4 regions of the Eleftheria terrae genome follow, and region 2 is predicted to be linked to each of the others. Evidence: riboswitches for the same ligand, from Rfam matches in the RefSeq annotation. Region 2 holds a riboswitch; each other region holds the start of a gene.
What was found. Region 2 has a riboswitch for cobalamin ahead of N7L95_RS01655 (TonB-dependent receptor domain-containing protein). Riboswitches for the same ligand answer to the same signal wherever they lie in the genome.
Positions count from the first base shown of each region.

Region 1: linked by a shared signal. The riboswitch ahead of N7L95_RS26265 (HupE/UreJ family protein) and the one ahead of N7L95_RS01655 (TonB-dependent receptor domain-containing protein) in region 2 are both predicted to bind cobalamin.
Region 3: linked by a shared signal. The riboswitch ahead of N7L95_RS04090 (TonB-dependent receptor) and the one ahead of N7L95_RS01655 (TonB-dependent receptor domain-containing protein) in region 2 are both predicted to bind cobalamin.
Region 4: linked by a shared signal. The riboswitch ahead of N7L95_RS03265 (acyl-CoA dehydrogenase family protein) and the one ahead of N7L95_RS01655 (TonB-dependent receptor domain-containing protein) in region 2 are both predicted to bind cobalamin.

Region 1 covers NZ_CP106952.1:503,457-510,870, reverse strand. The annotation lists gene cobW (cobalamin biosynthesis protein CobW) at 1-1,005, opposite strand, end outside; gene N7L95_RS26265 (HupE/UreJ family protein) at 1,016-1,696, opposite strand; cobalamin riboswitch at 1,824-2,098, opposite strand; gene N7L95_RS26260 (hypothetical protein) at 2,185-3,273, opposite strand; gene N7L95_RS26255 (polysaccharide lyase family 1 protein) at 3,539-5,275, shown strand; gene N7L95_RS26250 (LysR substrate-binding domain-containing protein) at 5,647-6,603, opposite strand; gene N7L95_RS26245 (YeiH family protein) at 6,693-7,414, shown strand, end outside.
Region 2 covers NZ_CP106951.1:281,943-289,356, forward strand. The annotation lists gene N7L95_RS01635 (cobyrinic acid a,c-diamide synthase CobB) at 1-293, opposite strand, end outside; gene cobO (cob(I)yrinic acid a,c-diamide adenosyltransferase) at 298-921, opposite strand; gene N7L95_RS01645 (ABC transporter ATP-binding protein) at 929-1,735, opposite strand; gene N7L95_RS01650 (FecCD family ABC transporter permease) at 1,732-2,733, opposite strand; gene N7L95_RS01655 (TonB-dependent receptor domain-containing protein) at 2,747-4,642, opposite strand; cobalamin riboswitch at 4,710-4,946, opposite strand; gene N7L95_RS01660 (galactose-binding domain-containing protein) at 5,167-7,414, shown strand, end outside.
Region 3 covers NZ_CP106951.1:905,416-912,829, reverse strand. The annotation lists gene N7L95_RS04090 (TonB-dependent receptor) at 1-2,012, opposite strand, end outside; cobalamin riboswitch at 2,168-2,413, opposite strand; gene N7L95_RS04085 (LysR family transcriptional regulator) at 2,499-3,386, opposite strand; gene N7L95_RS04080 (YbfB/YjiJ family MFS transporter) at 3,455-4,705, shown strand; gene N7L95_RS04075 (carboxymuconolactone decarboxylase family protein) at 4,716-5,303, shown strand; gene N7L95_RS04070 (hypothetical protein) at 5,749-7,414, opposite strand, start outside.
Region 4 covers NZ_CP106951.1:680,836-688,249, forward strand. The annotation lists gene N7L95_RS03255 (LysM peptidoglycan-binding domain-containing protein) at 54-1,070, shown strand; gene mmsB (3-hydroxyisobutyrate dehydrogenase) at 1,095-1,997, opposite strand; gene N7L95_RS03265 (acyl-CoA dehydrogenase family protein) at 2,095-3,255, opposite strand; cobalamin riboswitch at 3,411-3,633, opposite strand; gene N7L95_RS03270 (hypothetical protein) at 3,696-4,304, opposite strand; gene N7L95_RS03275 (polysaccharide deacetylase family protein) at 4,301-5,350, opposite strand; gene N7L95_RS03280 (protein kinase domain-containing protein) at 5,360-7,156, opposite strand.

The DNA.
Region 1 (7,414 bases), on a different replicon from region 2:
CAGCCCCTGGCCGATGAACACGAGCCGGGTCGACGGCGCCTCGTCGTCGCGCCAGCGGCGGTCGAAGTGCGCATCGAAGCGCCGGCCCACCCCCTGCACCAGCAGCCGCATCGGCTTGCCCGGCAGTGCCACGAAGCCCTTCACGCGATAGAGCGTGTGGGCCGCCGCCAGGCCGGCGAGCGCCGCCATCAGGCGCTCGCGATCGACGGCCGGCAGCTCCAGCACCAGCGAGTCGAACTCGTCGTGCTCGTGCGCCTCCTCGTGGTCATGGTGGCTCTCGCGCAGGTGGATGTGCGCTTCGGCCGCCCGCTGCTGGCCCAGCAGCAGGTCCACCGGCAGTTCCCCGCCCCGTGCCGGGACGATCTTCACCTCAGCGGGGATCTCCGCCCGGATCAGCACCTCGGCCTCGCGGCGCTGGGCCTCGCTCATCAGGTCGATCTTGTTCAACACCACCAGGTCGGCGGCCGAGAGCTGGTCCTCGAACAACTCGTGCAAGGGCGATTCATGGTCGAGGTCGGGATCGGCCCGACGCTGCGCGTCCACCGCCGCAGGATCGGCCGCGAACTGCCCGGCCGCGGTGGCCGGCCCGTCGACGACGGTGATGACGGCATCCACCGTGAAGGCATTGGCAATGCCGGGCCAGTTGAAGGCCTGCACCAGCGGCTTGGGCAGGGCCAGGCCGGAGGTCTCGATCACCACATGGTCGATCTGCTCGCGCCGTTCGGCCAGCGCCTGCATCACCGGGAAGAACTCCTCCTGCACGGTGCAGCACAGGCAGCCGTTGGCCAGCTCGTAGAGCTGGCCGGGGCGCTCGCGGCCGTCGTCGTCGCAGCCGATGCCACACCCCTTGAGGATCTCGCCGTCGATGCCGAGCTCGCCGAACTCGTTGACGATGACCGCGATGCGCCGGCCCTGCGCGTTCTGCAGCACATGGCGCAGCAGCGTCGTCTTGCCACTGCCCAGGAAACCGGTGACGACGGTGGCGGGGATCTTGGTGGTCAGCACGTGCCCTCCCTCAGGCCGCCAGCGGCGCCAGTTGCACGAAGGAGAAGTAGGCTCCCAGCACGCCGACCACCGTGCCGGCCACCAGGCCGGCGCGCTGCAGCTGCGGCACGGTCCACCGCGAGGCCACCGTGGAGACGGCGACGACCAGCCCGGCCTGGATCAGCGCGAAGCCGAACAGGTAGGCCAGCAGCGGCGTGGATTCCGCACCGACGATGGATTCGCCGTAGGCATAGCCATGCAGCAGCCCGGCCACCGGCAGGGCCGTCCACAGCACTGCCGCCGGCAACGCCCGCCGCCACAGCAGCGCGAGCCCGGCGACCACCACGCTGAGGCCCACCAGCAGCTCGCCGGCCGGCAGCGTGACGGCATTGAGGTGCAGCACCGTGCCGGCCAGCGAGCCGGCGACAAACACACCCGCCAGGCCGGCCCGCAGTGCCAGTGGCAGCCGCGCCACCAACAGCGCCAGCGCCAGCACGAAGGCCAGGTGGTCCAGCCCGATCACCGGATGCGCGAGGCCGGACAGCAGCCCTTCGCCAAAGGTGCCGGGCATGGCGCCTCCCATGGCGTGGTGGGCGAAGGCCGGCGAGGCCAGCACCGCGAAGGCGGCAGCACCGCCGCGCACGGCAGCGCCCGTCCAGGCACGGTGAGGCGCCCTGGTGCGAGGGGAAGGCAGAAGGAGCAGACGGTCCATGACATCCTCTTCAGGCCGGCGTCCCCGCCGGCCGGGTGGCGAACGTGATGCCGTGAGAGGTACAGCCCGGACATTCCCGCGCCGGCTCCGGCCGCAGGAACAGCCCGGACGCCGCCCTCCCGCGGCTTCCGAGTGAGGGACGACGGCCGGTATCCGGGCTTGCAGAGCCGGGCGGCGCCGAGGCGGCACCACCCTGCGGAAAGGGGCTCGCCTTCCCGCACGCGGCTGCGTGCAGTGGCTGCAGGGCACCGCCGGCCCCTGCCTGAACCCTTCCTTGCCTGCTGACCGTTGCGGGGGCAGCACAGGCCTTGCCACGCTCGACGAAGCGCAGCGCACCTGTTTCCCGTTGAACCCACGCCCCCCTTGCTGGCAGGCGTCGGCACCGTCGATCCCGCCTGCCGGCCGGGCTTCGCCCGGTCCGCCAGGACGTGGCCATTCTAGAGGGACGGCGGGCGCCTGCACTGAGTGGGTTCCCGGAGCCGGCCCCCTTAGAAGCAGGCGGCCGTCAGCTTGCCGTACAAGGTGTTGAGGTCGAGCTGCGCAGGAAAGCCGGCTGGCACCTGCCCGCTGGCAAAGCCCCGGCTGCGCAGGCCGGCCAGGAAGGGATGGCTCAGGTACTGCTGGCTGAAGCTCCCCAGGTTGCCGAAGTAATGGGAGAACAGCCGGGCCGGGTCGAGCGCGAATTCGCCACGGTGGCTGGCGCCGTCGTTGCCGTCGTCCCAGCCCCAGGGCGCATTGGCCGAATGGCTGCTGCAGCTCTTGAGGCCGGCACCGCAGCCGCCACTGCTGTCGCCCTTGAAGCTGCCCCAGCTGTTGAAGGTCTGCGCCTGCGCACCCGGCTGCACGGCTTCGTCCAACGCGGCCGCCCACAGCCCGCCCGGCGCCGCCATGTCGACCAGGCGATAGGGCACCTGGCGATCGTTGCCCGAGGCCGGATGGCCGGCGGTGCCCAGGCTGGGGTAGTAGATCACGCCGTCCTGGTCGGCGGCGCCGTTGAAATCGGAGGTGTAGGGCCAGGCCTTCAGGCCATGGCCCTTGGCCTCCTGCACCGTCTTGACGCGGCTGACGCCCTCGTGCAGCTCGAAGGACAAGGTGCCGTCGATGTCCTCGTGGCCGCCCACGTAGGGGCTGCCAGGCGGGGTATAGGCATAGAAGTCGGTATGGAAGACGGTGATCATGCCTTCCAGCCGACCGAAGGCCGAGCCATCCTTGCGCACCGACAGCAGGGCGCCTTCCAGGTCGTTCTCGTGCTCCTGGTCGAAGATGGTGTCGGACCAGTCACGCGGGTGATAGAAGGCATAGGTGATGAAGTAGTGGCTGCAGCTCTCCACCACGGAGTAGTAGACGGTGGCCGGCCAGAGCCCGTCGCCCCGGTGATCCCAGTTGTTGGTGGTGACGCGGTCGCCGTCGTAGTCGTAGGCGGTGAGGTAGTCCGATGCCGCATCGCTGGAATCGGTGTCCTGGTAGTGCACCGGCGCATGGTGATAAGCCAGCTCGGCAGGGGTGGCGGCGGGCACGACGGCCGGCGCGAGAAGAACGCCGGCGCATGTGGCCAGGGCGACCATGGAACGTGGCATCGGGAGCTCCTTTGTCCAGACAACAAAAGCCGCCAGCCTGTCGGGCCGGCGTGTCGAGCCGATGACCGGGCAATCGCCCTGCCTGCCGGCGGGCTGCCCCCACCCGCCGTCCGCCCTGCCGCGGGCCGCCGCCACGGGGAAAAGTCCACTTTCAACATTTGCCTGCGCAAACCGGGCGAACGCGCGAAGAAACGGCCTAATGCCGCGGTCGATGCGACGCCGGCCACCGGCCTGCCGCTGCACTCCCACCCACCGGACCCCGCCCATGCCCCGCTCCCCGCGCCTTGCGCTTCATCTCCTTGCCTGCCTGCTTGCCGGCCACACCGGGGCCTGGGCGACGAGCGGCAACGCCGCCCCGTCCCCGCTGGCCTTCGGGGCGACCACGGCCGCCGAGGCGAGCGCCAGCGCGATCGACCCCGCCAAGGCGCGCGTCACCGCCCAGGCCAGCGGTCGCCTGGAGCTGTTCATCAATGGCCAGTTCATGGGCCGGGCCATCGACGCGCGGCAGCGCCTGAGCGCCTATGCCCGGGCGCTGCGGGTGGGCGACAACGTCATCGTGCTGCGGGTGCGCAGCCAGGACGCCGCGTCCTTTGCCTATGCACAGCTGCAAGGGGAGTTCGGCCGCGCAGTGAGCAACAGCGGATGGCGCGCCCGGTTGGCCTCGGCCGGCGAGGCGGCCGAGGCCAACGGCCCCTGGAGCCGGCTGGACTACAACGACAGCGACTGGGCCCCCGCCAGCGAGCGGCCCATCCCGCGCCCGAGCGGCTTCCCCTCGGACGGGGCGGCGCGCTCGATCTGGCCGGCCAACGCCGGCCCGGGCGTCGCCCTGTTCCGCCTGCGCCTGTGGGTGCCTGACGCCGCAGCGGCGCGCCCGCAAGGCTGGGGCAGCAGCGTCACCGGCGGCAGCGGCGGCGAGCGGGTGCGCGTGCGCACCCCGGCGGAGCTGGCCAGCGCGCTGTGCCGCACACGCAGCGGCTCCACCTGCACCGACACCACGCCCCGCATCATCGAGGTGGCGTCGACCCTCGACTTCCGTGGCAGCGAAGGTCCGGAGCACAAGCCGGGTTGCTACCAGGCCGTCTGCCCGGCGCCGATGCAAAGCGAGCGACTGATCGTCGCGGCGCCCGGTATCACCCATTGCGACGGCAAGCCCACCTTCTCGGTCGCCTTCGACGCGGCGGGCCGCACGCCGCTGCTGGTGGGCTCCAACAAGACGCTGATCGGCATCGGCGATGACGGCGTCATCAAGGGCAAGGGGTTGATGCTGAGAGGCGGCGTGAGCAACATCGCGATCCGCAACCTGAGCTTCAGCGACATCAACCCCGGCATCGTCTTCGCGGGCGACGCCATCACGCTGGACGACACCGACCGGGTCTGGATCGACCACAACCGCTTCCAGCGCATCGGCCGCCAGCACATCGTCTCCGGCTGGGGCAAGGCCTCGCGCGTCACCATCTCGTGGAACCAGTTCGACGGCCGCAGCGCAGCCTCCGCCACCTGCAACGGCCAGCACTACTGGATGCTGCTGCTGGTCGGCAAGGACGACAGCATCACCTTCGCCAACAACTGGCTGCACGATTTCTCGGGCCGCAGTCCCAAGATCGGCACCGCGGCCGGCCGCGCCAGCGTGCAGTTGGTGAACAACTACCTGCAGCGCGGCAAGGGGCACGCGATCGACGTCACGGCCCCCGCCCAGGTGCTGGTGGAGGGCAACTACTTCACGTCGGTGCACACGCCCCTGGTGCGGCATGAGGATGCCGGCGGCGTGTGGGCCCCCCTCGGCACACCGGACAGCGGCGCGCAGGCCGCCTGCCGCGCGGCCCTTGGCCGCGACTGCGCCGGCAACGAGGAGCGCGGCGCGCTGGAGCGCGGCGGCTTCCGGGTGCAGCCGTCGGTGCTGGAGCGATTCAAGGCCGACGGCGCGCACCACACCGTGACGCCGTATCCGGCGAGCAAGGTGCCCGAGGTGGTGCCGCACCTTGCCGGGCCAGGGCACCTTTGAACGCTGGCGGATGGCCGGTACGGCTCGGGCGCTCGTGCACCGATGCGCACACGCCCAGCCCGGCCTTGTCCGTACTGGCCGCCGGCGGCAAGCCGAGGCGACGCACCCCGGAGATGCCACGCTGCGGTGCCCCGGCGTGGCGGCACGGCGCTCGCCGTCGCAAGCAGAAGGATCGCGGGTTCGAAGGGTGCAACGGCGCCGCGCACAGCCGTCTCGCCGAGCACCCGCGACGAGCGACCACATCGAGATCCCCACGCCCTGATGGACAGCGAGCGATGCGCGGCTGGCGGGCAGGGTGACGGGAGCACCCGGCGCCGCTGCCCGGGCAACCGTCTGCGACGGCGACCGATGCGCGGCGGCAAGCGCGGGCCCTACGGTGCAGGCCCGGTCCTGGCGCCGCCCTTCGGCGGCATGGCCGGCCGCCCCACCTCCACCCCCATGCGCTCCAGCAGCGCCGCCACCGCTGCGGACTGCCGCTTCAGGCGGTGCACCACCACATAGCAAGGCCGGAAGGCCTTCGGCCAGCCGGTCTTCAGCACCCGGAGCCGGCCGGCCTGCACCAGGTCGTCCACCACCCAGCGCGACAGGCAGGCCAGCCCCACGCCGTGCGCCGCCGCGTGCTTGATGGCCTCCGAGCTGCCGATCTCGATGCTGCGCCGGTAAGCCCGCAAGCGCGGCAGCACCGCCTCGTCGGCCGCCTGCCGCGTGCCGGAGCCGGCTTCACGCAGCAGCCAGACCGCCTCGCGCAAGGCCGCCGCGGGCAGCACGCCGTCAGCCGGCGTGCACCGCGTGCTGCCGACGATGACCATCTCGTCGCGCAGCCAGGGCAGGGCCTCCACCTGCGGCTCATGCACCGGTCCCTCGACCAGGCCGATGTCCAGCTCGAAGCTGGCCACCCGGCGGCCGATCTCGGCGGTGTTGGCGATGGCCACGGCCGACTGCCACGCCGGTGCCTCGCCCAGCGCGAGGCCCGCGAACAAGCGCCCCAGCAAGCCCGGCAGCACATAGTTGCCGATGGTCGTGCTGGCGCCGATGCGCATGTGCTGCAGCCGGGCCCGGCCGTCGTGCGCCAGGCGTTCGATGTCGCTGGCGCCATCCAGCAATGCCAGCGCGCGCGGCAGCAGCGCCCGGCCGCTGTCGTTGAGCAGCAGGCGCTTGCCGGCGCGGTCGAACACCTGCAGTGAGAGCAGCCGTTCGAGCTCGTTGACCGCGGCGCTGGTGGCGGACTGCGACAGCGCAATCTGCTGGGCCGCCGCGGCGGTGCTGCCGTGGCGAGCCACGGCGACGAAGATCTGCAACTGGCGCAGCGTGAGGCGGAGCACGTCCATGGGCGGCGGTGTTTCAAGCGATCAGGTCGCTCGATGCTACACAAACAAGTCGTTGGACGGCTTGATGCGAGCTTCATAGAGTGCCGCCCATGTTCACCCTGCATCGACCGCCGCCTGCGGCAACGCTTCCCGGCGGCCACGCCGCCTCACGCCCGGGCTCGCACGCCCCTGCCCCGGCCTGGCACCGCCACCGTGCCCTGCTGCCCGGCCTGCTGCTGTGCCTTGCGCTGGCGGCAGCGGCCCTGCTGCTGGCCGGATGGACCGGCCCGCGGTCTCACCTGACGAGCCCGCTCACGCTGGCCATGTTGCTGGGCGCCGCCTGCGGCAACCTGCTGCAGGCGCGGCGGGGTGGCGGCGGAGGCGCGCACCTGGAAGACGGCTTGGCGCTGTGCCGGCAGACCCTGCTGCGCGGCGGCATCGTCCTCTACGGTCTGCGCCTGACGCTGGGCGACCTGGCACACATCGGCAGCGCCGCCGTGGCAGTCGACGCGCTCGTGCTGGCATCGACCATCTTCCTCGCCCGGGTGGCCGGCACCCGCTGGCTGGGGCTCGACGCCAGGACCGCCACGCTGATCGGCGCCGGCAGCGCAATCTGCGGTGCCGCCGCCGTGATGGCCACACAGTCGGCCGTGCGCGCCCGCGCCGAGGACGTGGCCGTGGCCGTGGTCAGCGTGGTCGCCTGCGGCACCGGCGCGGTGCTGCTCTATCCGCTGCTCTACGAATGGAACCAGCACGCTCGGGTGCTGCCGCCGGACGCCCGGACCTTCGGCATCTACATCGGGTCCACCGTGCACGAAGTGGCCCAGGTGGT
Region 2 (7,414 bases):
CCGTCGTAGAGGCCCATGGCGCCTTCGATCAGCAGCCAGTCGGCCTCGGCGGCTGCCGCGTCGAGCAGGCGGGCGCTTTCGGCGGCCCCCACCATCCACAGGTCGAGGTTGTGCACCGGCGCGCCGGTGGCCGCAGCGAGAAAGCCGGGGTCGATGAAGTCCGGCCCGATCTTGAAGCCGCGCACCCGCTCACCGCCGGCCACCAGCCGGCGCGCCAGCGCGCAGGTGAAGGAGGTCTTGCCCTGGCCCGAAGCCGGCCCGGCAATGAGCAGTGCCCTGGTGCCACCCGCCATCGCGCTACAGCTCCACGCCGGGCTGCGCCCGGATGCCCTGCGCGAAGGCGTGCTTCACGACGTTCATCTCGGTGACCGTGTGGGCCACCTCCACCAGCTCGGGCGGCGCGCCGCGCCCGGTGATGACGACGTGCTGCATCTCCGGCCGGCCCAGCAGGTCGTCGATCACCTGCTGCACATCGAGGTAGCGGTACTTCAGCGCGATGTTCAGCTCGTCCAGCACCACCAGGCCCAGGGCCGGGTCCTGCAGCATGCCGGCCGCGATCGACCAGGCCTCGCGGGCCTTGGCGGCATCGCGCTCGCGGTCCTGCGTGTTCCAGGTGTAGCCCTCGCCCATCACGTGCAGGCGCACCTCCTCGGGAAAGCGGCGGAAGAAATGCTCCTCGCCGCTTGGCATGGCGCCCTTGATGAACTGCACGATGCCGACCTTCATGCCATGCCCGAGCGATCTCGCCACCATGCCGAAGGCGCTCGAACTCTTGCCCTTGCCGTTGCCGGTGGTGATGACGATCAGGCCGCAGTCGCGCTGCGCGGCGCCGATCTTTGCATCGACCACTTCCTTCTTGCGTTGCATGCGGCGGCGGTGGCGCTCGGCCAGGGCCTCGTCTTCCGGTGTGTCCATGCTCATGTGTCCTTTATTCTTGCGCTGGCAAGTAATAGGTGTGGCTGTCGAGAATGACAGGCTTCATCCGGCAGCCATAGGCCTGTGCCAGGTGCGCCTCGGTCAGCACCTCGGCCAGCGGGCCGGCCGCCCAGCGGGGCGGGCCGGTGCGTGCGGGCAGGCACAGCAGCGCATGCGTGCAGCAGCGCTGCGCCAGGTTCACGTCGTGCAGCGACATCAGCACCGCCCGCTCGTCCAGTGTGGCGAGCAAGCCGGTGAGGCCGAGCTGGTGGGCCACGTCGAGGTGGGCGGTGGGCTCGTCGAGCAGCAGCACCGGCGTCTCCTGCGCGAGCGCGGCGGCCAGCGCGACACGCTGGCGCTCGCCGCCGGAGAGGCTGCGCACATCCTGCTCGGCCAGGTGGCCCACGTCGCAGCTGGCCAGGCAGCGGCGGGCGATGGCCAGGTCGCCGGGTGCCAGCCAGCCCATGCGTCCGGCATAGGGCTGGCGGCCGGCCAGCACCACGTCGAGTGCGCTCATCGCGAACACGTCATGGTGGTGCTGCGGGCACCAGGCGCGCAGCCGGGCGAGCGTGCGGGTGGGCAGGGCGGCCAGCGGCCGGCCTTCGTAGCGCACCTCGCCGGCCGCCGCCGGCAGCAGGCCGGCCAGCGTGCGCAGCAAGGTGGTCTTCCCACAGCCGTTCAAGCCCAGCAGGGCCCAGCGCTCGCCACGCCGCACCTGCCAGTCGAGCCGGTCCACCAGGCGCCGGCGGCCGGCCTCCACCACCAGGCCGGCGGTGCACAGCACCGCCGGGCCGGCAGCGGGACGCATCTCCTCGCTCATGGCCGGCCTCCGCGGTGCAGCAGCAGCCACAGGAAGGCCGGCACGCCGATCAGCGCGGTGAGCACGCCCACCGGCAGCTGCATCGGCGCCACCACACTGCGGGCCAGCGTGTCGGCCAGCACCAGGAAGCCACCACCGCCCAGCGCGCAGGCTGGCAGCAGCAGGCGCTGGTCGTTGCCGAGCCAGAGCCGCAGCGCATGCGGCACCACCATGCCGACGAAGCCGATGCTGCCGGCCACCGTGATGGCCAGGCCGGCCGCCAGCGAGGCCAGCACCACCACCAGCGCGCGCACGCGGCGCACCTCCACGCCGAGCGACGCGGCCTGGGCATCGCCGAGCAGCATCAGGTTGAGGTCACGCGCGACCAGCAGCGCCAGTCCGAGCAGCAGGGCGGCGCCGGCCAGCGGCAGGCCGTAGCGGTCGGCGCCATTGAGGTCGCCGAGCAGCCAGAAGACCATGCTGCGCAGCTGCTGCTCCGGCGCCACCGAGAGGATGAAGGAGACGATCGCCGCGAACCCCGCGCTCAGGATCACGCCCACCAGCAGCAGGTGCACGCCGGCTTCGGTGCTGTCGGCCTGCCGGCGAAAGGCCCGGGCGCCGAGCAGGAAGACCGCGCCGGTGGCCACCAGCGCGCCGGCCGAGGCACCGGCGCTCACGAGCCACCAGCCGAGGCCTGCCCACAGTGCCGTCAGCGCGCCCACCGCTGCGCCGCTCGACACACCCAGCACGTACGGATCGGCCAGCGGGTTGCGCAGCAAGGCCTGCAGCAGCGCGCCGGACAGCGAGAGCAGGGCACCACAGGCCAGGGCGCACAGGGCGCGCGGCAGGCGCAGCTGCAGCACGATGTCGCCATCGATTCCTTGCGCCTGGCCCGCCAGGGCGGCCAGCACCGCGCCGGGCGACAGCGCCTGGCTGCCCACGGCGACGGCCAGCAGCAGGCTGGCGCCGGCGGCCAGGCCGAGCATCAGGAAGACCAGGGGCGGCCGTGTCGCTCGCATGTTGCCGGCCCGCTCAGGGGCGGCTGCCGCTGAACTGGATGCCGATGAAGGCGGTGCGGCCGAGCGTCGAATAGCTGTACGCCGTGGTGTAGTCCTTGTCGGTCGCATTGTTGAGGCGTGCGAGCAGCGTCCACGCCGGCGCCAGCCGCCATTGCGCCCCCAGGTTCAGCAGGCCGTAGCCGCCGAGGCGTGGCCGGCGGCCCTTCACCGCGGTGTCTTCGCGATCCGAGACGAGCAACCATTCCACGAAGGCGTTGCCCCAGGCGGCCTGCTTTTCCACGGTGAGCTGGGCGGTGCGGTCTGCACGGCGCACCAGTTCACGGTCGGTCGCCTCGTCCTTGGCATCGAGGATGTCGAACGAGCCGTCGATGTGCCAGTCGGCATTGCGCCAGCCGGCCTGCAGCGTGGCGCCGGACATCTTGGCGCGGCTGGTCTGCTTGGCCGTCACGGTGTCGATGAAGCCGCGGATGTGGTTGCGGTAGAAGGTGAGCGAGCCCTGCCAGCGCCCGTCGTCGTATTTCACGCCGAGTTCACGGCCCTGGTTGCGCTGCGGGCGCAGCGCCGGGTTGCCGTAGTCAGGGAAGTACAGCTGGTTGAAGGTGGGCGCCTGGAAGTTGTTGGCGGCACTGCCGGTCAGCCGCAGGGCCGGCGTCAGGCGGTAGCCCAGGCTCAGGCTGCCGGTGGTGAAGCCGCCGAACTGCGAGTTGTGGTCGCGCCGCACCGCCGCCTGCCCGATCCAGGGCCCGCGGTCCAGCGAGTAGGCCAGCAGGGCGCTGTTGGTGTGGCGCCGGCTGACGGTGTAGGGGGTGGTGCTGTCCACCTCGTCCTCGACCCGCTCCAGCGCCGCGATCACCTTGTCGCTGCCGATCGAGAAGGTGTTCTGCCAGCCGAACTGCAGGCGTTCGGTGTCGAAGTCGTAGCGCCCATCGCGCGCGCCATCGGAGGCCCGCTCGTAGACGCTGGCGCTCTTGTCGAGCGTCAGGCCGAGGCGAACGCTGGACTGCCAGCGTTCGCTGAGGCGGTTGTCGATCGTCACGCCCCAGTTCGTGGTGGTCCCGCGGGTTTCGGCATCGGTGGTGGCGGAGGTCAGGCCCAGCGGGCTGCCGAAGGTGAGCGGGTCGGAGTAGGTGCTGTCGAACTCGTGGATGTTGCGCGCGCTGAACCACTGCGTGGAGATGGTGTGCCCGGGCGCGACGGTCCAGTTCAGCGAGCCGGCCACCGAGCCGCTGCGGTAGCTGTCGTCGTCCGGGTTGTAGTCGAGCGATCCGCCTTCGCGGGTGCGGCTGCTGATGCCCTTGGCGCGTTCGCCGGACAGCGAGAGCGCATAGCCCCAGCCGGGGCCGCCGCCGCTGACGCTGCCGCTGGACTTCACCAGCCCGTGCGAGCCGAAGCCGGCCTGCGCCTCGTACTGCTGCCCGGCGCTGCCGCGGCGCGTGAAGATCTGGATGACGCCACCCACCGCATCGGCGCCGTAGAGGGTGGTTGCCGGGCCCCGCAGCACCTCGATGCGCTCGATCTGCGCGACGGGGATGTTCTCGATGGCTGCAGCGCCCGAGGTGGCCGAGCCGATGCGTATCCCGTCGAGCAGCACCACCATCCGGCTGAGCTCGGCACCGCGCATGAACAGCTGGGTGTTGGACGCATAGCTGCCGTTGCTGCTCATCTGCACGCCGGGCAGGCGCTGCAGCACCTCGCGCAAGGTGGTCTGGCCGGAGCGGCGCAGCTCCTCCTGGGTGACGACGGACACGTCGGCCACCACGTCCTGCACGGGCTGGGGCAGCCGCGTCGCGGTCACCACCGTCTCCGGCAGGTGGAGGGCCTCGGCATCGGCCCAGGAAGAAGAAGGAAAGGCAGCGGCCAGCGCCAGCGGCAACACACCATGCAGCATGGTGGACGATCGTGTGGTCATCGCGAGAAAGGCAGTCGATCGATGCTCGTGCCTGCTTCCCCGCAGGGCCGAGCCGTTCGGGCGTGCTGTGCACGCCCCCCTGTTGGCCGGTATCCGGGCTGGCAGACCGACGCCGGTGGCCTTCCCAACTCGTTGCCGAGCCAGTGGCGGTGAACCGGCGCTGAAGCACGGTGCGCTTCGTCTGCTGACCGTTGCGGGGGCAGCGCAGGCCAGGATCGGCACCTCTGCGGCACCGGCCCCTCCTGCTTCCCGTTTAACCGCGCAGCCGACCGGCCGCGCGAGCACCAACCCGATGATTGTATGAGAGCGTTGCAGACTTCCCGGTTGATCCAGCACACGTGAAGCAATTGGGACGCCTCGTAAGCAAACGGCGCGCCCTGGGCCGCCTTGCCAAGGCCCCTGACTGGGTGGGCGCGTGCCCACTTCTTTGCCGATATCGTTCGGGCCACGAAGAACAACCCCGTCCCAACGGGCAACCGCCGCAGCGGCCCCCCCCGCCCGTCACGGGACCTCACGGAGTCAGCATGTTGATACTGAAGCGGCCTCGCCTTGTGCTTGGCCACCTGGTCGCGCCCTGGATCCTGGCCGCCCTGGCGGCCTGCGGCGGCGGAGGCGGAGGCGGCGGCGATGCCGACACGGACGGCAGCAGAGCCGCCCCGGCCGCCGAGGCGGCCGATGATCGCGAGACGGCCCAGGCGGCCGTCATCGCCCCGGCACTCGACGGCCTGGTCGGCACCGTCACCCCCACGGCCGATGCCCACCTGGTTGGCATGTGGACGCCGGTGGTCGACTGGCCCCTGCTCGGCATCCATGCCAACGTGCTGCCCAACGGCCGCATCCTCACCTACGGTGCCAACGAGGAGAACCCGCGCACCCGCAAGGCGGTCACCTTCGACGAGTGGGACACCCGCATCGGCCTGACGCCCGCGGCACACCGGGAAGTCGCCAGCCCGACCGAGCTCGACTCTTTCTGCAGCGCATCGGTGATGGGCCCGGACGGCCTGCTGCTCATCGTTGGCGGCAACACCTTCTGGAAGACGGCCCAGTACGACCCCGACCGCAGCCTGCTGATCGCCCGCGCCTCGCAGATGCAGCAGCCACGCTGGTACGGCACGCTGGTGAAGCTGCCCGACAACCGGGTGGTGGTGGTGGGCGGCAACAATGGCGGCATCACGCCGCCGGCCTATGGCGTGACGCCCGAGATCTTTTCCGCCGCCGAGGGCTGGCGGCCCCTCACCGGTGCCAGCAGCGAGGAGGCGTTCGGCGCCACCGAGAAGCGCTTCTGGTATCCGCGTGCCTACCTGGCGCCCAACGGCCTGATCGTCGGCGTCTCCAACGACCTGCTGTGGCAGCTCGACCCGCAGGGCGAAGGCCGCCTCACCGTGCTCGGTCCGGCGGGCCACCGGCTGGGCGTGGCGGGCACTTCGGTGATGTACCGCCCCGGCAAGGTGCTGCTGATCGCTGGCGGCGAAACCGACTTCGACCGCGAGCCCGCGACCCGCAAGGCCACCGTGCTGGACATCGCCGGTGACCTGCCCGTCAGCAGCCCGACGGCCGAGCTCAACTTCGCCCGCAACTATCCCAATTCGCTGATGCTGCCGGATGGCCGGGTGCTGGTCACCGGCGGCACCACCCGGGGCAACGGTGTCGGCACCGCGGTGATGCCGGCCGAGATGTGGGACCCCGACACCGGGCAGTGGGCCACCTGGGCACCGGCCGCGGCCGCCCGCCTGTACCACTCCACGTCGCTGCTGCTGCCGAACGGGGCGGTGCTCAACACCGGTGGCGGCTCGCCGGGCCCGGTCTTTGCGAAAACCGCACAGGTGTTCTTTCCGCCTTACTTCTTCAAGAAGCGCTGGGACGGCGAGGTGGTCTGGGCCGACCGGCCGGCCATCAAGCGGGTGGATCCGTACTTCCGGCAGGGCGAGGACGGCTCGCTGCGCCTGTCCGACAGCCGCCGCATCGCCTCGGTGGCGCTGATCTCGGCCGGCGCCGTCACCCATGGGCACAGCACCGACCTGCGCTACGTGCCGGTGCCGTTCTCGCAGTCCATGAACCGGGTACAGCTGCACCTCGGCGAGCTGGGCGAGACGCTGCTGCCGCCGGGCCACTACCAGCTGCATGTGGTCGACGAGGAGGGCGTGCCGTCCTCGGCGGCCATCGTCGAGGTGCGCGGCGGCTCGGCCAACGTCGCCTACCAGGGCTGGGCCAGCCAATCGAGCACCAGCGGCTTTCGCGACGCCGGCGCCGCCATCGACGGCAGCTGGTCTGCCTACAGCGCCACCTCGTCGAGCAATGTCGACCCGAGCTGGCAGCTCGACTTCGGCAGCGGCCGCCCGATCGCTGGCATCAGCCTGTTCAACCGCCTGGGCGAATGCCGGGACACCGACGACTGCCGCAGCCGCTTGCGCGACATCACGGTGTCGGTGCTGGATGAAGCCGGCAACCCGGTCTGGACCTCAGGCCTGCTCAATGCCGAGAACCTGCTGCAGTCGCCCGACCGGCTGCATGTGGACCTGACCCTGCTCAATGGCACCGCGGTGGTCGGCCACGGCGTGCGGGTGCAGCGCCAGTCGGACCCGGACCTCTCCGGCTCGGGCGGCCAGGGCGGCGAGTCCGAAGCCAACGTGCTCGCGCTGGCCGAGGTGGAGGTGGAGGAGGGGCCGGTGAACCTGGCCTTGCGCAAGCCGGCCCGGCAGTCCCACACGGCGGCCGGCGGGGTCGCCAGCCGGGCGGTGGACGGCCGCTTCAACGCCACCTGGCGTGACGGCC
Region 3 (7,414 bases), 620 kb from region 2:
ACCGTGTAGGCGCCGAGCTGCCGGCTGTTGGCGGTGTCGACCTGCCGGCGACCCACATGGCGAAGGCCCGAGCGGGCCTGCCAGCCGGGCGCCGGCCGCCAGTGCAGCCAGAGGTTGGCCGCTTGCTGCGGCACGCCGGGGGGCGTCTTGCCGGCGCGCGAGATGACGGCGCGGCCCACTTTTTCGTCGAAGTCGTCGTAGCGGGCATGCAGCCGGGCGAGGTTGGCCTCCAGCCGCAGCGTGCGCGCCAGTGCCAGCTCCACGGTGGCCTCGACGCCTTGCGACGACTGCTGGCCGATCTGCTGCTGCAGGGCGGGGTTGTGCGGATCGCGCGAGAGCAGCTTGCGCTTCTCGATGCGATAGAGCGCCACCGACCAGGCGCCGCGCCCCTGATCCAGCAGCTGCTTGTAGCCCAGCTCCAGCTGGCGGCCGGTGGTGAGGTCGTAGTGCGCCATCGACGGAGACAGCGACACCAGCCCGCCCAGCGGGTCCACCGCCCGGGCGAGCTGGGCATACACCGACTGCGCCGCGCTCGGCGCCCACACCACGCCGAGCCGGCCGGTGGTGTAGGCAAAGGTCTTGTCGAAGCTGCCGGCCGGCTGGGCGAGGTCGTGGCGTTCGACGTCGACATGGTCGCGCCGCAGGCCGCCCACCAGCGACCAGTGGTCGTCGATCACGAGGCGGTCTTCCATGAACAGCGCGACAGTGCGGGTGCGTGTGCGAAAGCGCGGCCGGTAGCTCGACGGCGAGGCATACCGGCCGGGGTCGAAGCGCTCGAGATCGACCGTCGACTGCCCGCCATAGGGCGCATCGGTGGCATGCCGGAACTGGATGCGGTTGAGGTCCAGGCCCAGCACCGCCCGGTGGCTGTAGCGGCCCAGCGGATGCGCCAACGCCACGTCAAGCCGGTTGCCGACTTGTTCCTGGTCATGGCCGATCTGCAGGTAGTCCTCGCGCAGCACGTGGCCGCTGTCGGGCAGGTGGGCATAGCTTTCGGTGTTGCGCCAGTGGCGCCGGCTTTCCAGGCGGTAGAGCTGGTTGCGCAGCCGGAGCTGCTCGTTCAGTGCCCAGTCGGCTTCCAGGCGGGTCCAGCGGTCGCGGTAGCGGATGGCGGCGTCTTCGACGTTGTAGTTGAGCCGCCGGTTGCGCTCGTCGAGCCGGCCGTTGACGAGCGGCACGCCGAAGTAGCGCTGCGGCCGCTGGTGTCCCTCGTCGTGCGAGAGCCGCAGGCCCAGCGTGGGCGACAGGTCCCATTGCAGGCTGCCGCCGGCGGCCAGGCTGCGGGCGTCGCCGCGGTCCATGAAGCCGCTGCTGCGGTGGTGGCTGATGTCGAGGCGGTAGGACCAGCGCTCATCGAGTGCGCCACCGCTGCCGAAGGCCGCACGCCGCGTGCTGTCACTGCCGACAGCCAGCAGGGCCTCATGGGCGGCCGGCTGGCGGGATGGCTTCTTGGGCACGATGTTGACTGCCGCGCCAATGGCCCCTTCGCCGAACAGCACCGAAGCCGCGCCGCGCAGCACCTCGATGCGCTCGATGGACCAGGCGTCGAAGGGAAAGGTGACGGTGCCTGCGCCGACCTGCAGCCGGGTGCCGTCGAACAGCTGCATCACCGACCCATGGCCGCCGAAGCCGCGGGCGGACAGGGCGCTGCCGCCATTGCCGGGGGCGGGCGAGGCGGTGATGCCGGTGGCCCGGCTGACCGCCTCCAGCACCGAGGTGTCGCCCCGTTCGCGCACGGCGTCGCCAGACAGCACTTCGATGCTGGCCGGCGTCTGCAGCGGCGTCAGCTCGAGCCGGCTGCCGGTGCGGGTCGGTTGGTCCAGCGCCCCGGCGCTGGCGCGGCGGGCTTGCACCTTGATGTCGGGCAGGGTGGCCGGCGTGGTCTCATGCGCGCGGCTCGCCGGGGCGGCGGCGCCGGCCAGGGCGGCTGTCAGCACGGCGGCCGGGGGGAAGGCACTGGAGTGGAACGCACGGGAGTGGAGAACCCCGGTGCGGCGCGGTTGGTCGTTCATGGCCCAGCTCTCTGGCGGGCCGCGTCCCCGCAGCCCGCCTTGCATTGCATTGCAGGAAGAAGCCGGGGAGGGCGACGCACGGGCGGCACCGGGCGGCCTGCGGGCAGTCGCACCGGTGTGCCGGTCTGCCGCACGCCCGCAGCTTCCGGGATGGGCGAAGGCCGGTATCCGGGCTGGCGGAGTGTGGCGCTCGGGGCCCCGAGGGGCCGCTGGCGCCACGGAGGTTTCGCCTTCCCACGCACTCTCGTGCGCAGTGGCTGGGGCGCCTGCTGGCGCCCGCATGAAACCGTCCCGATCCGCTCACCGTTGCGGGGGCAGCACAGGAGTTGCGCTGCAGCGTCTGCAGCACGCACCTGTTTCCCGTTTAACCCGCGTCGCGAGGGGCAACGCGGGCACCTTCGTCCGCGAGCCGCGGGCAGCGATGCCGTCCGTGGCGGGAGCGGATTCTAGAGGGCTGCCGGCCAAGGCGGCCAGGGGTGGCTGCGTTCAGGCCGCGGTGCGCCGCCTGGCGCGCGGCGGCGGCAGCATCTCCATCAAGGCCCGCAGGGGCGCGCTCGCCTCGCCCTGCCACACCAGGTGCGTGCGATTGACGCGCAGCCGCGCGGGCAGCGGATGGCGCTGCACCGAGCTGCCGAGCACGGCCTGGTCGAGCACTTCGGCCGGCACGATGGCCACACCGGCGCCGGCCGCTACGCAGGCGACGATCGCGTGGTACGAACCCAGGTCGAGGATGCGGCCGGGCGAGGCGCCGCCTTCGGCCGCCCATTCCAGGAGCCGGCGCCGGTACGAGCAGCCGTGCGGAAAGGCCAGCAGGGTGCGGCCGTCCAGATCGGCCGCACGGCGAGGGGCGGGCGCCTGCTTGGCGGTGATCAGCACCAGTTCCTCGTCGAAGGCCGGCACGCTGCGGAGGCGGCCCTTCTCCAGCGGCTCGGACACGAAGGCGGCCTCCACCTCGAAGCGCTCCAGCCGGCGCAGCAGTGCGGTGGACGTGCCGGTTTGCAGCTCGATCGACACCTCCGGGTAGCGGGCATGGAAGGCCGACAGGACCGGCGGCAGCCGGGCGCCGGCGGCGCTTTCGAGGGAGCCGAGCCGCAGCGCCCCGCGCACGACACCGCTGCGCAGTTCCTGCTCGGCCAGGTCGGCCATCTGCAGCAGCCGCTCGGCATGGCCGAGCACGGTGCGGCCCGCATCGGTGAGCACCAGGCGGCGACCCTGGCGCTGGAACAGGGCCAGGCCCAGGCGCTCCTCGAACTGCTTGATGCGGGTGGTGACGTTGGAAGGCACCCGGTGCAGCTGGCTGGCGGCGCGGGTGACGCCGCCTTCCCTCACCACGCAGCGGAAGATGTGGAGGTCGTCCAGGTCCATCATTCTCATGCGGAGAATTGTATGTCTCCACAATTCAGTATTCAGAATGCCTTTGCGGGTGTCCAATCCTCCACACGATGCGTACCGACCCCTCCCTTGCTCACCGGCCGCCTGACCTGACGGCGGCGTCGATCACCGTGGCCGGCCTTGTCGCGTTGGCGGTGGCAATGGGCATCGGCCGCTTTGCCTTCACGCCGCTGCTGCCGCTGATGCTGCGCGACGGCACGCTGAGCGCGGCCGCAGGCGCGGAATGGGCGGCCGCCAACTATGGCGGCTACCTGCTCGGCGCCATGACGGCGGCCTGGTTCTCCGGCCAGCCGCAGCGCGGCCTGCGTCTGGGCCTGCTCGGCGTGGCGCTGGCCACGCTGGCGGTGGCATGCATGGACGGCGCCGTGGCGCCCGGCTGGCTGGGCGCGCTGCTGCGCGCCGCAGCCGGCGTCTTCAGCGCCTGGGTCATGGTGTGCGCCAGCAGCTGGTGCCTGGCGGAGCTGGCCCGGCGGCAGGCGTCGCAGTGGGGCAGCTGGATGTATGTCGGCGTGGGCCTCGGCATCATGCTGGCCGGTGGGCTGGCGTGGCTCGGCGGGCGGCAGCCGGCCCGATGGTTGTGGCTCGAGCTGGGCGGGCTTGCGGTGCTGGGCGCGGTGTTCGCGCTGCGGCCGCTGCGAGGCAGCGGCCGCGTTGGCGCGTCTGCCGGGTGGCGCATGGCGCCACCGCCGGCTGCAGCGGCAGCCGCCTCGGGGGGGAAGCGCGGGCAGCCGGCGCTGGTGCTGTGCTATGGCCTGTTCGGGTTTGGCTATATCGTGCCGGCCACCTTCCTGCCCGCCATGGCGCGGCAGCAGGTGGCCGATCCGCTGGTGTTCGGGCTGATGTGGCCGTTGTTCGGGCTGGCCGCTGCCGTGTCGGTGGCGGCGGCGGCGCGCTGGCTGTCGGGCTGGCCGCGCAGGCGGGTCTGGGCGCTGGCGCAGGGCGTCATGGCGCTGGGTACCGCGCTGCCGCTGCTGGCCGCGCAGGGCCTGTGGGTGCTGGCGGTGTCGGCCGTGCTGGTGGGCGGCACCTTCATGGTGGCCACCATGGCGGGCCTGCAGCTGGCTCGCGAGCAGGCGCCGGCCCATGCGACCGCGCTGCTGGCGCGCATGACGATGGCCTTCGCCGCCGGGCAGATCGCCGGCCCGCTGCTGGTGCGTGTGCTCGGCGCCGGCCGCTGGGCCGGCTGGGACGCCCTGGCATGGGCCAATGCGGCAGCCACCGCGCTGCTGCTGATGTCGGCGGCCTGGCTGTGGCGCGCGCCTGCGCCGGCAGCCGTACCGGCAGCTTCACCTTCAACCTGAAGAGACCTCGATGACCCTTGCACCTTCCATGACCTCGGCGCTGACTTTTCCCGAAGCCGGCCTGCCCGAACGCCTGGCCCCCCCGGCGGTGCTCGACCCCGCGCAGCAGGAGGCGGCGGACGAGCTGATCAACGGCCCACGGCGCGGCGTCTACGGGCCGTTCCGCCCGCTGATGCACCGGCCGGCGCTGCTGAGTGCGGTGGCCAAGGTGGGTGAGAACCTGCGCTACCAAGGCAGCCTGGATGCGGCCTTGCGGGAGTGGACGATCTGCGTCGTCGCCCGCGAGCTGTCCAACGTCTTTGAATGGGACATGCACCTGCCGCTCGCGGCAGCGGCCGGTGTGCCGGCGGCGGCGCTGGCGGCGCTGGATGCCGGCGAGCCGTCACCGCCTGAACTGCGGGGCGACCTGGCGCTGGCGCGCAGCGTGGCCACGGAGCTGATCACCCATCACCGGCTGGGCGACGCCACCTACCAGGAGGCGCTCCAGCAATGGGGTGAGCCGACGCTGGTGGAGCTGCTCACCTTGATCGGCTATTTCGCGATGGTGTGCTGGCTGATGAACGTGGCGCGCACGCCGGGGCCGGCGCCGGCGCGCTGAGGGGGGCCTGGCAGGACGAGCCGCTTCCGCCGGCCAATGGCGGGCCCCGCGGGCGCATTGACGCGCCTGGCCGGGGAGACGCGCCAGGCGGTTGACGCCGTGCCTGCGCCCTCGATTCATCGACGACCTGCGGACGGCCGACCCTCGCAGGCCGGTGCGGCTGCCGGTGAGCGCGGGCGAGGGGGCCGTGCGCCTGCAGCGATTCGTGCAGAAGTCGCCTCCGGCGCCCGTCGGGCGCGGTGTTCGCGCTGCGGCCGCTGCGAGGCAGCGGCCGCGCTGGCGCGTCGGCCGGGTGGCGCTGCCCCTCAGCATTGCTTGCGGGGACCGGGACGCTTGCGGTGCAGCGACCATCCTGGTCTGCAGTGCCGGTCGCTGGCTGCCGGCCAGACAGGTTGCTGGCAGCCACGGCACGGGCTCCGTGGCGAGCCCGTGCAGCCCGCCGAGCTCAGTCGATGCGAACCACCAATTCCTTCTCTTCGCCCGACGCATCGGCCTTGCAGCGCACATAGGCCGTTTGCGAGCCGGTGGTGGCAAAGGTGGTGGTCTTGCTGTGCGAGAGGCCGTCGGCCGAGCGGCTCAGGTTGTCGTACATGGCGCCGTAGCTCGAGCCCGCCTGCGACGACCAGCGGCACTGTGCCGCCACGCTGCTGCTCAGCTTGAAGGTGGCGCTGTAGCCGCTGTGCGTGACCTGGCCGAGGACGATTGCCAGGGGGCCGCCGCCCGGCGTCGGCGTTGGCGTGCTGCTGCCGCCGCCGCTGCCGGTCGTGCCGACATAGACCCACGATGGCAGGCCGATCATGTAGCTGGAGGGCGGGCCCTGGTCGTTGAAGTTGGTCGCGAACAGCAGGCGCGAGCCATCGCGGCTGAGCGTGGCCTGGTGCTCGCCGAAGTAGGCCGTGCCTTCATTGGCGCTCAGGTACTGGTAGCGCTCCGCCGCGCGTGTGTGGGCCACCGCATGCTGCTTCCCGCCGGGCTTCAGCTCCACCAGCATCAGCTTGCGGTACATCGGCTCCATCGTGCTGTCGGGAAACACCTTGCCGTAGTTGGCGGAATCGCCATACGTGCTGACCAGCACCCAGCCCGGCTTGTTGAACGCCTGGCCGGAAATGTGCAAGGCATAGGCCGATCCCGAGCGCGGGTACAGCGGCATCAGGTTGAAGGCGTTGCCGTTGGCCATGTTGATGGCGCGCACCTGCTCGGCCGCCTGGTCGGCGACGACGTAGTAGTCTTCACCCGCCGGGCCCAGGGCCAGGTCGCTGTGTTCGCTCTGGGTGTTGAGCTGCCTGAAGCTGGAGAAGTCGAGCGTGTAGGCGCGGGTGCCCAGCTTGGGCGTGTAGGCCCACGACGGGACGGCGTACTTTCCACTCGGCGAGATGCTGATGTGATCCGGATAGACCCCGCCGAACTTGGACGCGTCGTAGGTGCCGATGATCTTGTCGTTGACCCGGTCCCAGGTGAACAGGCCGTCGATGGTCTTGGTCTGGGTGGCTTCGTTGTAGTGGGTCGCCATGAAGGCGAAGTAGCGGCCATCGGCCGAGGAGGTGCCCTCGCCACCGGTCCACACCGATGTGGTCGCCGGCCAGATCGCTCGCAGGCGGGCGGTGAAGTCGACCAGCACGGTGTCGGTGTCGGTCTCGACGTTCTTCTCGTACCAGACCAGGCTGCCGTTGCGGCCGGTGTACCAGAGCTTCTTCGGGTCGGTGGGATGCCAGATGGGCTCGCAGTCACCCACCATGCCCTTGAACGCCCCGGCGGTGCCCGACTTGGGCAGCACCTGGAAGGTGTCGGCGTTGTACAGCAGCCAGTGGCCGTCCATCGACTGCGCGAGGTAGCGCGAGTTGTCTGCGTTGAAGGCCTGGCGCCGGCTGTACTCGTGGCGCACATAGGCCGAGCCGGGGTAGTCGCTGGCCGCGGTCGCGCGGTAGACCCGGGTGCCGAAGACGGGGTCGATATAGCTCGCGACGCTGAGGCTGGTGGCCTTGGTCAGCGGCTTCGCCACCACCGGCGCCGGTTCGCGGCCGAGCGGCTTCAGCTGGAAGTCCGCCGCGTACAGGGAGTCGAAGGGGTTGGGCGAGTCGATGCTGACCGCATCGATGAAGGTCGTGTGGTCG
Region 4 (7,414 bases), 400 kb from region 2:
GCCGGAGTTTTCCCATCTAATCCGTCTTACAACACGGACCACTTGGCTAACGGATGACGTTCAAGCTTTCTAAGAACCCGCGTGTGGCGCTCGTGCTGCCGGCCGTGCTCGGCTTGCTGGCGGGCTGTACCACCCCTCCTCCCGCAGAACCACCGCCCGCTCCCGAGGCGGCCGTCGAGCCGCCGGCGGCTGCCAGCGCACCCACCGTGCGCACGCCTGCCATGCTGCAGCAGGCCCAGCGCAGCGCCCTGGCCGCCGCCGATGCGCTGGAAGCCGGCAACGAAGAGCAGGCGAAGCAGGAGTTGCAGCGGGCCCTGTCGCTGGACCCGACCAACAAGCTGGCCCTCAACCTGATGCGCCAGATCACCGCCGACCCGGTGGCCACGCTCGGCCGCGAGTCGTTTGCCTACACCGTGCGCCCGAGCGACACCTTGTCCAAGATCGCCGGCCGCTTCCTCGGCGACATCTACGCCTTCTACATCCTCGCCCGCTACAACGACATCAAGGCCCCCCGCCAGGTCAGCGGCGGGCAGGTGCTGCGCATTCCAGGCAAGGCGCCGCCGCCCGGCACGCTGGAGCGCGAACGTGATCGGGAACGCGACCGCGATCGCGACCGTGAGCGTGAGCGTGAGCGCGAAGCCCCTCCGCCGCGGCAGGAGCCGAAGCGGGAGCCTCCGCCGCCACCGCCACCGCCGCCGCCTCCCCCGCCGCCGCCGCCACCACCGCCGCCTCCCCCACCGCCGGCACCGCCGGAGCCTTCGGCCGGTGAGCGGGCACTCAGCATGGGCGAGTCGGCCGAGCGGGCTGGCGATGCCGACCGCGCGCTGGCCGAGTACCGCCGCGCCGCGAGCCTCGGCCACCCTGCCGCGGCCGGCAAGGCCGCCCAGCTGCGCAAGCAGCTGGTCTCGCGCCACACCGTGAACGCTCGCAGCGCCTTCGCACGGCAGGACCTGGACGGTGCCATCCGCCAGTGGGACCGGGTGCTCGAACTGGACCCCGAGAACGACACTGCCCGGCTGGAGCGCCGCAAGGCCGTGTCGCTGAAGGAGAAGTTCAAGACGCTGAAGTGAGCCCCTGGCCCGCCGTCCGCCACCTCAGGCCGCCGGTGGGCGCAGCAACTCCAGGATGCTGGAGAAATCGCGGCCGCCCTGGCCGGCCGCGTTATGGAGCGCGTACAGGTTGCGCGCCAGTTCGCCCAGCGGCGTCGGGGTGCCGCTCTGCAGCGCCGCTTCGGCGGCCAGCCCCAGGTCCTTGAGCATCAGCGCGCTGGCGAAGCCGCCGCTGTAGCCACGCGAGGCTGGCGCCGTCGGCATCACGCCCGGCCACGGGTTGTAGACCTCCAGTGCCCAGTTGCGGCCGGAGCTGCGCGAGATGATCTGCGACAGCACTGCGACGTCCAGCCCATGCGCCGCGCCGAGTTGCAGTGCCTCGGCCGTGCCGGCCATCAACACCCCCAGCAGCATGTTGTTGCAGAGCTTGGCGGCCTGCCCGGCCCCGGCCGCGCCGGCGTGGAAGACCTGGCTGCCCATGGCCTGCAGCACGGGCTGCGCCCGTTCCAGCGCAGCCGCCGGGCCGCCGACCATGAAGGTGAGCGTGCCGGCTTCGGCTCCCGCGGTGCCGCCGGACACCGGCGCGTCCAGGCAATCGATGCCACGCGCCTGGCAGCGCTCGGCCAGCCGGCGGGCGGGATGCGGGCCGATGGTGGAGCAGTCGATCACCAGTGCGTCGGCATCGATGTGGTCGAGCAGGCCGTCCGCCACCCCGTCGCCCAGGTAGAGGCGCTCGACATGTTGGGCCGCCGGCAGCATCGAGATCACCACCTCGGCGTCGGCCACCGCCTGCGGGCCACTGGAAGCCACCAGCCCGCCCGCTGCGGCGAAGGCGGCGCATGCCGCCGCCGACGGGTCGAGGCCCAGCAACTGGTGGCCGGCGCCCAACAGGCGGCGCGCCATCGGGCCACCCATGTTGCCGAGGCCGAAAAATGCGATGGTCGTCATCCTTGCCTCCTGGCGGGCTTGCCGCCCTCGTGTACAGACACAGCCGCGAAACAGGCGCCGCCAAGGGCGCCCGGGACGATCATGCGCCCTTGGCGCCTCACCTCAGGTGCTCCAGGTCAGGCTGCTCCAGCAGGTGCCGGGCGACGATGACCCGCATGATCTCGTTGCTGCCTTCCAGGATCTGGTGCACCCGCAGGTCGCGCAATAGCCGCTCCAGCGGGTAATCGCGGGTGTAGCCATAGCCGCCGTGCAACTGCAGCGCCTGGTTGCAGACCTCGAAGCCGGCGTCGGTGGCCAGCCGCTTGGCCATCGCGCAATAGACGCTGGCGTGCGGGTCGTCGCGGTCCAGGCGCGAGGCGGCCAGGCGCACCATCTGGCGCGCGGCGGTCAGCTCGGTCGCCATGTCGGCCAGCTTGAACTGCAAGGCCTGGAACTGCGCCAGCGGGCGGCCGAACTGGCGCCGCTCGCAGAGGTGCCGGCAGGCGGCGTCCAATGCGCCCTGGGCCCCGCCGACCGAACAGGCCGCGATGCCAAGGCGGCCGCCATCGAGGCCGCGCATCGCCATGCGAAAGCCCTCGCCCGCCTGGCCGAGCAGGTGCTGCGGCCCGACCTGCACTGCATCGAAGTGCACCGCCCGGGTGGGCTGGCTGTTCCAGCCCATCTTCGCTTCCCGGCGCCCATAGCGGATGCCCGGTGTGTCGGCCGGCACCGCGAAGGCCGAGATGCCGTCGGCCTGCGGGCCACCGGTGCGGGCCATGACCACCAGCAACTCGGTCTCGCCGGCGCCGGAGATGAAGGCCTTGCTGCCGTCGATGCACCAGCCGTCGGCGGTGCGCCGCGCGGTGGTGCGCAGCGCGGCGGCGTCGGAGCCGGCACCCGGCTCGGTGAGGCAGTAGGACGCCAGCGCAGTGCCACTGGCCAGCCGCGGTATCCACTGCCCGGCCAGGTCGGGCCGGCCCCAGCGCGCCACCATCCAGGTGGCCATGTTGTGGATGCTCAGGTAGGCCGTGGTCGAAGGATCGACACGCGCCAGTTCCTCGTACACCAGCGTCGCGTCCAGTCGCGACAGGCCGCTGCCGCCCAGGGGCTGTGGGGTATAGAGCGCGCAGAAGCCGAGCTGGCCGGCCAGCGCGAGCTGTGCTTTTGGAAAATGCCCTTCCTGGTCCCAGCGCGCGGCGTGGGGGGCCAGCTCACGCTCGGCGAAATCGCGCGCAGCGCGGCGAAAGGCTTGCTGGTCTTCGTTCAGTTCGAAGTCCATGCGGTGCTGCTCCTCATCAGACGACGAGGCGAGCGGCAGCCACCGGCCGGATGGACCTGCACATCCATCCAACCGTACGACAACAGGCGTCCGCGCACCCCGCACCGCTCGCCCACCGCAAGCGGAACGCTTGAACGCGGCCGACGCACGAGGGCACCGGCGCGCGCATGCAGGCCGGTCTCCGGACTTGCAAGCCCTGCCGCGTCGCCTTCCCGGAGCCTGAACGCACTCCAGTGGCGTCGATGACGCGGCCACCCTTGCCTACCGTTGCGGGGGCAGTCGCGGCCTGCGCCGGCGCCTGGGGGCCGGCCTCACCGCGTTCCCGTTTCACTCTCGCGAGGAGACATCCTGGAGAGCACCTGCATGCGGCGGACCTTAGCAGAAGCCCCCAGTGTCGCCAAGCCGGCGCCTGCGCTCCAGCAGCCGGGGCGGCCGCCGCCTCAGCGCACGGCGCCGCTGCGGCGGCCGGGCGAGGCGGTCAAGGCGTCATCGGGCTGCGCCACCATGAAAGGCGACGATCCAAGCCGCTTCGCGAGCGTGATGCGCGAGTACTTGCCGAGGTAGTTGCGCCGGTTGCGCTCGCGCTCGATGGCGCGGAGGGCATCGGCGGCCACCTCGTCGTCCGGCTTCAGGGCCAGCACGGCCAGGTGCTGCGACGCCGCACGGTCGAGCTCGCCACGACGCTGGAACTGCTGGGCACGCCGCGCGTGTTCGGCGACGGCCAGCTCGATGTGCCGGCGCACGTCGGCCAGGCGCTCGCGGTATTCGTCCACCTCGGGGCGCAACACGGTGAGCAGTTCCCAGCTGACGGCCGCATCGGCCAGCCGCCGCTGCTGCGTCTGGGTCTGGGCCCGCTGGCGCAGCTCGCTTTCGTAGCTCGCATTGCGGGAGCCCTGCACGGCCGGCAAGGGCGCGGGTGCCTCCTCCGGCGCACTGGGCGGGCCGCCGGCGCAAGCCAGCAGGCCCAGGGACAGGCCGCCAGCGGCCGCAAGGCGGGCACTGCGTGCCAGCACGGAAGCAAGACGGAAGGCAGGAAGAGGCGATGTCATGGCTTGCGTGTTCCCTGCGTGACCTGCAGCTTGGCGCGGAAGGTGGTGAGGCTGTCGTCTCGGTAGATCATGCTGCGCCGGAGCATCAGCGGCTGGGCGAAGAAGGCGTTGCCACCCGGATTGACGGTGACGGCCATGTCGTACTTGTTGCGCTCCATGGCTTCGAGCACCGCTTCGTTGGCATCGCCGTAGGGATAGGCGAAATGCCGCACCTTGACCTTCTTCAGCTTGCGCTCGAGCACCTCGCGCGGCACCTGGGCCTCGGCCTGCAACTGCTGGCGGTAGGCGGCTTCCGGCAGGCCGGGCGGCCGATCCAGCAGGTTGCGGTGGGTCTTGGAATGCGCCTGGATGTCGACCAGGCCGGAATCGGCCAGCTCCTGCAGCTGGGGCCAGCTCAGCGCCTCGCCGCCACCGATGAAGTCGGTGTAGACGAACAGCGTGGCCGGCATGTTGTACTTGCGCAGCAGCGGGAAGGCATAGCGGTGCACCGACTCGAAACCGTCGTCGATCGTGATGACCACCGAGCGCTTGGGCAGCGGCTGGCCGCCTTCCAGGTAGGCCATCAGCTGTTCCAGGCGGATCACGTGGTAGTCGTTGCGGGCCAGCCATTCGAGCTGGGCCGCGAAGCTGGCCGCCGACACCGCCATCTTGCCGCCCACCGTGCCGAAGCGGTGGTAGCAGAGGATGGGCACCGTCTGGTAGTAGTCGGCGTAGATGCCGGACGGATTCAGCGTCTTCAGCGGGATGGCGAGCGGCTCGCCGGCTTGCGCCTCGTCGATGTTGTTGAAGTCGCCGATCACCCAGTAGCGGTCCTCGTCGCCGAGGAAGCGGCTGGCAATGCTGCGCAGGTTGTCGCCGGGGCCCGGCTGGTAGATCACGAAGCGCGGGCTGCGGCCCAGGATCTCGCCCGAGCCGTTGCCGGTCGCCGGGCCGGTCGGCAGGCCGCCGCAGGCGGCCAGCAGGCAGGCCAGGCTGCCCAGCGCGAGGCCGCGCAGCGCCCCCGCGATGCGGCCCGTGGCAGGCCGCCGTGGTGTGGATGAACCCATCTGTACTCCCTAGGGTGCCGGTTTGGAGGCGCTGCTGCCGGCCGCAGTCGTGCCGTGCTGGGTCGCGCCGAGCGGCGCGCCGGTGGTCAGGCCGAGGTTGCCTGATTGACGGTCTTGCAGGGCCTGCGCCATCTGGTCGAAGGCGACATACAGCTGGCCGAACTCGTCCTTGCGTTGTTCGCGGATGCGGTGGTCGAAGCGGCCGCGGGCGATCTCGCCCATCGACTCGGTCAGCAACTTGATCGGCTGGGCGAACCAGTTGGCAACAAAATACATCGCGATGGCCACCGCGAGCACCGTCACGACCACCAGCACCACCATCAGGATCATCGACAGCCGGGCCACCTGCGCCAGCGGCTGCTCGGGCAGCCCGAGCGCGACCCGGCCGACCTGCTTGTCCTGGAAGGTGATGGGCACCTGGAAGCCGAGCACCGTCTTGCCCTGCACGGTGTAGCGCGACACGGCCACGCCGCCCTCGCGCTGGCCCAGGGCCTCGCCCTGCGGGGGCTCGTAGGGCCGGCCCAGCAGCGCCGGCCGGCTGGCCGCGCGCACGATGCCTTCGCGGTCGATCACGGTGACGCTGTCGAAGTCGCGGGTCTTCATGACCTCCTGCACGCCGACCTCCACCGCCGCCCAGTCCTCCGACAGCGCCGGCACCGCGTTCTGCGCGGCAATGAAGCGCGACAAGGCGGCGCCGTAGTCGGTGACCTGGCTGATCATCGCGGCGTACTGCCGCTGCGTGATGACGGTGGCGGTGATGGCCATCACCACCGCGACGATCAGCGCCATCATCGCGGCCCACTTCACGCGCAGCGGCACGATGCGGGGGCGGTCCTTCTCGCGGGCGGCGGCATCGACCTCGGCCAGCACCTTGCCGAGCGCCTCGGCCAGTTCCTTGCCGCTCTGGAAGCGCCGGTCCGGCGACTTGGCCAGGCAGCGGTCGACCACCCGGCGCAAGGCCGGCGGCAGCCCGGGGCGCAGCTTGTCGATCGGGGTCGGCTCCTGGTTGGCGATCTGTACCGCCAGCGCCACCAGGCTCTCGCCCAGGAAGGGGCGCTGGCCGGTGAGCATCTGGTAGAGCACGATGCCGGCCGAGAACAGGTCGGAGCGACCGTCGATCTTGTGGCCCTGGGTCTGCTCGGGCGACATGTACTGTGGCGTGCCGAGGATGTCGCCGACCCGGGTGCGCTGGTCGGCGCCGCTTTCCATGTGGGCGATGCCGAAGTCGGTCACCTTGATGGTGCGGCTGCCCTTGGGGCGCAGGATGTTGGCCGGCTTGATGTCGCGGTGCACCACACCGCGCGAATGCGCATAGTCGAGCGCCCGGGCCAGCTGGATACCCATCACCAGCACGTCGCGCAGCGGCAGCGGCTTGCCCTGGTCCATCAGCTCGTTGAGGGGCTGGCCCTCGATCAGCTCCATGGCCATGTAGGGCCGGCCTTCGATCTCGCCGACGTCGTGCACGGTGACGATGTTGGCGTGCGACAGCCCGCCGGCCGCCCGCGCTTCGCGCAGGAAGCGGGCCCGGTAGCCCTCTTCCTCGCACAACGACGCATGCAGGAACTTGATGGCCACGTCGCGGCCGATGCCGGGGTCGTGCGCCTTGAAGACGGTGGCCATCGCCCCGCTGCCCAGGCGCTCCAGGATCTGGTAGCGGCCGACTTGGCGCACCGCGGCGCTGCCTACGGCGGCGCTGCCCGGCAACGTGCCGGCGATCGGCCTTTGCGGCTGGGCCAGCGGCGGCGCCGGCGGCACGGCGGGCGCGGTGGGGGTTTGCACCGGCGGCACCGGTGGAACGGGGGCCATGGGCGCCACCGGCGCGGCGGCCACGCTGGGCGGCACCGGCGCGGCCGGCGTGCTGGCGGGCGCCAGTGTCGACCAGATGCGGGTCGCGTCATCCTCGTGCGGCCGAGCCGCCGGGGACGGCGTGTCCGTCAATGGGTCCGGGCGACGCCCGCTTGAACTTCCTGCTTCTGACATGTTGCTTGCTCTTTCCTCCCTGCCGGGCCTAGCGCCGAGCCGGGGGTACACCCGGGGGGCGGCAGGGCCGTCCTCACCTGTCTC